Regions from separate parts of the Fictibacillus enclensis genome, predicted to be linked through region 1. Evidence: predicted binding sites of a transcription regulator. Region 1 holds the regulator's gene; the other holds the start of a gene.

Evidence for each region. The regulator LexA, encoded in region 1, represses DNA repair genes until DNA is damaged. The targets are predictions, from matches to a motif close to CGAACATATGTTCG.
Region 2: uvrB (excinuclease ABC subunit UvrB) is a predicted target of LexA. The motif match lies at 1,460-1,473, and genes of this name have one in related genera.

Annotation. Positions count from the first base shown of each region.
Region 1 covers NZ_CP126109.1:2,266,161-2,269,491, reverse strand. The annotation lists gene QNH15_RS12025 (DUF896 domain-containing protein) at 1-113, opposite strand, end outside; gene QNH15_RS12020 (YneB family resolvase-like protein) at 159-815, opposite strand; gene yneA (cell division suppressor protein YneA) at 822-1,100, opposite strand; gene lexA (transcriptional repressor LexA) at 1,257-1,877, shown strand; gene cysI (assimilatory sulfite reductase (NADPH) hemoprotein subunit) at 1,928-3,331, opposite strand, start outside.
Region 2 covers NZ_CP126109.1:4,077,985-4,081,315, reverse strand. The annotation lists gene QNH15_RS21340 (anti-sigma regulatory factor) at 1-341, shown strand, start outside; gene QNH15_RS21335 (hypothetical protein) at 439-588, opposite strand; gene QNH15_RS21330 (hypothetical protein) at 658-930, opposite strand; gene uvrB (excinuclease ABC subunit UvrB) at 1,545-3,331, shown strand, end outside.

The sequences.
Region 1 (3,331 bases):
AGATATTCTTCTCGTAATTCTTTTTGCTCTGCAGCTTCTTCAGTGGATAAACCTTCTTGTTTCGACTTCTTTGCAAGAAAGTTGAGCCGTTCCAATTTGTCTGGTGTAAGCATGAACACCTCTCCTTTTATATTCGATATGCCTATCATAAACGAATATCAGGTAGGGTTTCCAGTCACAGCACTTTCTATATACTCTTTATACCGCCGGTGAACCGTTGCTTTCGATGCTTCATATCCAAATCCCCGGAGGGTTCCTGCAATCTCAGCGAACGTAAGATCCATCCTGCGAAGACGAATGATTTCTTCAATCGGCAATTCTTTGCGCTCCCTGCCGCCATTGTGGATATTCTTTAAATTTTTCTGCGGCTTGTACCCTTTTTGAACTGCTTTTTTCATTCCACGTTTAATTTTCAAATTATGGAGCTTTCTTTGGTACTCCTCTACCACCGCCACAATTTCAAGCACCATCGATTCTGCCTCGGAAAGATGATACTCTCCCTGGCTGCTGAAGGTATACACTTTAATTTCACGTTTCAGCAGTTCATGAAGCAGTACAATTTTGGCATTCCCCCTGCCCAGCCGGGTATCATCTGATACCAAAAGAACTTCAAATTCACCGCTCTGGGCCATTTCAATGATGCACAGCAAGCCTTCTCGTTCGAGGCTGTACCCGCTTTCCCGTTCCTTGATGACAGAAACGATCGTAAAATCATGCTCTTTAGCCAATCTTGTTAATTCTTCTTCCTGCCGGGAAAGAGAAGCGGCCTGCTCCTCCTTCTCTGTGCTTACCCTGCAATAAATAATGGCGTTCAAGTAACATCACCTGTCTTTTTCTGCTTTGATTGGAATGATGAGCTTCTGGCCCGGTGTAATGGCCCCTGCCTGTATTCCGTTGTTCTTCTCCACCCAGTCTACAAATGCCCAATTGCTTTTATGGTCCTTAGTATATTCTTCTGCAATTTTCCAGAGTGAATCTCCCTTATTAACTGTTATCTCCATATATTCCTTCGAGCCTTCAACATGTGTCTGGTGGGCAAACATAAAAAACCCTGCTGCAACAATAGATATTAGCATAACTACCGGTGAAAATCCCTTCATTTCCTATCACCCCTGCGAATGTTTGTTCTTATTTGTTCTCATTATAATGGGAACAGCTGTTCTTTTCAAGGGTTTTTTTCGAACTTATGTTTGTATATCTTGCTTTTAAATGCTATACTTTTTTCAAGAGTATTCAGTGAATGAGGTGCGAATATAATGACAAAGTTATCCAGAAGACAGATTGATATCCTGGAATTTATTAAAGAGGAAGTTAATGCAAAGGGATACCCTCCTTCCGTTCGGGAAATCGGGGAAGCCGTCGGGCTGGCGTCCAGCTCTACCGTTCATGGCCATCTTTCTCGTCTGGAGAAAAAAGGGCTGATTCGCCGTGACCCTACCAAACCAAGGGCCATTGAAGTATTGGGGCTTGAATCCGACCAGATCATCACAAAATCACGATCCGTCAATGTGCCGATCATCGGTAAGGTTACTGCTGGATCTCCGATTACTGCCATTGAAAATGTGGATGAGTACTTCTCTCTTCCAGAGCATGTAGTAGGAGACGATAATGTTTTTATGTTAACTGTAGAAGGAGACAGTATGATTGAAGCAGGCATTTACGACCGGGACTTGGTTGTCGTAAAGCAGCAGCCTACAGCGGAAAATGGTGATATCATCGTAGCGATGACAGACGAGAATGAAGCAACCGTCAAACGGTTCTTTAAAGAGAAAGACCATATCCGTCTGCAGCCTGAAAATTCTTCGTTATCACCCATCCTTCTTCCAAACGTGACCATCCTCGGAAAAGTAATTGGTGTGTACCGCACCTTACATTAAAAATAAGCAAACAGCGGCCCGGCATAACTGCCGGGCCGCTGTTTTTAGGATTAAAAATGAAAATTGGTGCCATCTGTTGTGGCTTTAATAACTCCGCTTCGAATGACAAAGTCTCCAAAGTGTTCGCCTTCAAGACGCTCTTTCGCATATTTCGGGAAAAGAACTTTTAATTCCTTTAGTATTTCTTCCTCCCCTATGTTCTCGCGGTACATTTTGCTCAAACGGCTGCCATCAAAAGCCGCACCCAAATACATATTGTATTTGCCCGGTGCCTTGCCGATAAAGCCAATTTCACCGAGTGCATGCCGTGCACATCCATTAGGGCAGCCGGTCATCCGAACGGTTATTTCCTTGTTGCGCAACCCGTTTTCATCCGCAATCTGATCAATTTTGTCCATCAGCACCGGCAGATAGCGCTCCGCTTCAGCCATAGCAAGGCCGCACGTCGGAAGTGCTACACAAGCCATAGAATTTCGGCGGATAGCAGAAACGTTCTGGCTGTTGAGCATTCCATATTGATCGAGAAGATTCGTGATCTCCTGCTTCTTTTCCTCGGACACATTAGCAATGATCAAGTTCTGGTTCGCAGTTAAACGGAACTCCCCAGTGTGAACCTTGGCTATTTCACGCAGGCCGGTCATCAGCTTGTAGTTTTCAAAGTCTGTAATACGACCACCTTCAACAAACAGCGTAAAATGCCATTGATCTTGAAGACCCTGAACCCAGCCATATCTGTCTCCATTATCCTCAAAGGAAAAGTCTCTAGCTTCGGGCAGGCTCCAACCGAGTCGGTTTTCCAATTCTTCTTTTACGGTTTCAACCCCCAGGCGGTCAACTGTATATTTAAAACGGGCGTTTTTTCGCTTGGAACGGTTTCCGTAGTCTCGTTGAATGGTAATGGTTTTTTCCGCCACCTCAAGAATCTGGTCAGGCGTGCAAAAACCAATCACTTTGGACAGCTGCGGGTAGGTTTCCTTATCTCCGTGGCTCATACCCATGCCGCCGCCAATTGCAATATTAAAACCAGTCAACTTACCATCTTCAATAACCGCAATGAATCCGAGATCCTGTGAAAAGACATCAATATCATTTGATGGAGGAACAGCAATGCCGATTTTAAATTTACGCGGCAGGTAAAGCGGCCCGTACATCGGTTCCACTTCATCTGCATCCGGTGTGCCTGCCACCTTTTCTTCGTCCAGCCAGATTTCGTGGTACGCTCTAGTTCTTGGCAAGAGGTATTCGCTCAGTTTCTTGGACCATTCGTATACTTCTGAATGAATTTCGGATTGGTAAGGGTTTGAAATGCACATCACATTCCGGTTTACGTCTCCGCATGCGGCAATCGTATCCATAAGTGAAGCATGGATGGCCTGGATCGTACTTTTCATGTTCCACTTCAAAATGCCATGCATCTGGAAGGTCTGCCTTGTGGTCAATTTCAGTGTTCCATT
Region 2 (3,331 bases), 1.8 Mb from region 1:
TGGCACGGGAGATCGGATTTAATGCAGTTGATCAAGTGAGAATTAAGACAGCAATATCCGAGCTTGCAAGAAATATCTATCTCTACGCAGGGGAAGGAAAAATCATTGTAGAAGCGATCAGGGAAAACCATCGCGCCGGTATCCGTGTTTCGGCAGTCGACCACGGGCCTGGTATTCAAGATATTAATCTGGCACTCCAATCCGGTTACACCAGTTCGGGAGGATTGGGAGCAGGCTTGCCGGGTGTTCAGAAGCTTATGGATATCTTCAACGTTCATACCATGCTGGAAGTAGGAACCGAAGTTACCGCCATCAAGTGGTGTATGCAACGATTAAATTAACAGCCGCCAACTCCTGATGGAAAAAGGAATAGCGGCTTATTTTTATTCTTCTTCCATTTCTATACCGTGTTATGAGATAAAAGAAAAACACCCTCCCTTATGACCGAAGGCGGGTGATGTTTTTTGATTTTATTTTTTTGGAATGAAAAAGGGACCGGTTCATAAAAGATAGTTTCCGGGCATTTCCCTTGTAATGAATAATCTCCAATAGTTGATTCAGTGCTTTTAACTGGTCGGTTTCGTTCATGCGGATGCGCCTCCTTCTTCCTAGACTATATGGAGAAGTGACGGCTGATATGTTTGGGGAACAAAAAAATCAGGTTAAGTATTTCTTGTGGGTGACGGTGTTGAGCAAGATGTATTGTCCTTCTTTTAACACTTCAGCATATAATTTGGCTTCGCTTTCCGAAACGCCAATCATTATGAGTTTTTGCAGAATATTTGGTGGAGCTGGCAGGTTTTTTTGAGGCTCAGAGGGGTTGACGATGATCATGTGTTCTGTTTTCATGCCATCTTTCTTAAGTAACTTTAGTTTATTGAGAACTTTATTTTCTGAAGGATAAATACCAATAACCCTGCGAGTATTCATGGAAAAACCTCCTGTTTAATTGTTAAATCCCAAAATAAAAGGGAATATTCTGTAAATTCCCTTTGTAGGTAACTTCAAAACTCTTTTTTTAAAACTTTTTTTATTTTTATGTTTGAACAAGAATTAATGAGGGTAAAAAGCTTTTGAAGCAACTCACCCCCTTTATTGCCAAAGCCTCTAGGTTTTGGTTTTTTTTTCTGCAAAAATTATATAAGTTGGTGTACCGGGGAAAGCAGAAAGAATAGAGGTAAAAAAGAATGACAGTTATTCTGGCAACGGTATTGCCGATGGTAAAGGGGGGAACAAACCTGGTATCTGCAAGCCATTGCCGCATGCTCCATTGTGATCGGATTTTGGCTGGGGTTGGGCATCCATAAAAAAACAGGCACGTAAAGTGATATATATAAAGGTCTGCCTTTTCAGAGGGCGGGCTTTTTTTGCCTATATGAGCGAATTTCTTTAAAAAAAAGAAAAACAGTAGCATACTATACATTCTTCCATGCGGTATTGATTTCCAATATTTAACGCGCGAATATTTGTTCGTAAAAATTAGAGTTTCACAGGTTTGCTGTGTTATAATCTTATTAGCAAAATTTAGGACGGAGGTTATGAATGTGAGCGAAACATTTGAGCTCGTATCTTCTTATAAACCTCAAGGAGACCAGCCTGAGGCAATACGTCAGCTTGTAAATGGGATTAATGAGAAGAAGGAAAAAATGACGCTTCTTGGGGCTACAGGTACAGGAAAAACCTTTACGGTATCCAATGTCATCAAGGAAGTAAACAAACCGACTCTGGTTATTGCCCACAACAAAACGCTTGCCGGGCAGCTCTACAGCGAATTCAAGGAATTTTTTCCGAATAATGCTGTTGAATACTTTGTAAGTTATTACGATTACTATCAGCCGGAAGCCTATATTCCGCAGTCTGATACATTTATAGAAAAAGATGCAAGCATTAACGATGAAATCGATAAGCTAAGGCACAGTGCCACGTCTTCCTTGTTTGAAAGAAAAGATGTCATTATCGTATCCAGTGTGTCCTGCATCTATGGCCTCGGGTCCCCGGAAGAATACAAGAGCATGGTCATTTCGCTGCGTACCGGAATGGAACGTGACCGCGACCAGCTCTTGAGGGATTTGGTAGACATTCAGTATAACCGCAATGATATTAATTTCACCCGCGGTACTTTTCGCGTGCGCGGCGATGTCGTGGAAATCTTCCCTGCTTCCCGTGATGAACGGTGCCTGCGTGTGGAATTTTTTGGTGATGAGATCGACCGGATTACAGAGGTAGATGCCCTCACAGGTGAAATTGTCGGCGAGCGTAATCATGTGGCCATTTTTCCGGCATCCCACTTTGTCACCCGTGAAGAAAAAATGAAGATGGCCATTCAGAGGATTGAAGCTGAACTCGAAGAGCGGCTGAAGGAATTGAATGATGCCGGCAAGCTGCTTGAAGCCCAGCGATTGGAGCAGCGCACCCGCTATGATATTGAGATGATGAGTGAAATGGGCTTTTGCTCGGGGATTGAAAACTATTCTCTTCATCTGACATTGCGCCCCATCGGATCCACCCCGTACACACTTCTTGATTATTTTCCCGATGATTCCATGATCGTGATCGATGAGTCGCATGTGACACTGCCGCAAATCCGCGGAATGTACAATGGTGACCAGGCACGTAAAAATGTACTCGTTGAACATGGATTCCGCCTGCCTTCAGCGAAAGACAACCGACCGTTGACGTTCGATGAATTTGAAGGAAAAGATAAGTTTCAGCACATTTATGTATCTGCAACACCCGGCCCATATGAAGAGGAGCATGCTCCGGAACCCATCCAGCAGATCATCCGGCCTACCGGATTGCTGGATCCAACCATTGAAGTGCGTAGAAGCAAAGGTCAGATTGACGATCTTCTTGGTGAGATTAACGACCGTGTTGCCAAAAATGAACGCGTGCTCGTGACCACGCTCACCAAAAAAATGTCTGAAGATCTGACTGATTACCTGCAGGAAATGGGTATAAAGGTAAGATACCTCCATTCTGAGATTAAAACGCTGGAGAGGATTGAGATCATCCGGGATTTGAGGCTCGGTGTGTTTGATGTGCTTGTGGGGATTAACCTTCTCAGGGAAGGACTCGACATTCCTGAGGTTTCTCTTGTTACGATACTCGATGCGGATAAGGAAGGATTCCTTCGTTCCGAAAGATCCCTGATTCAGACGATCGGCCGTGCGGCACGTAACAGCAACGGACATGTCATTATGTATGCCGACAAGATCACCAGATCCATGGAGATTGCCATCGGTGAAACACAGCGACGCAGAAACGTACAGATACAGTACAACGAGGAACATGGCATTGTGCCGCAAACGATTAAAAAAGCGGTTCACGATGC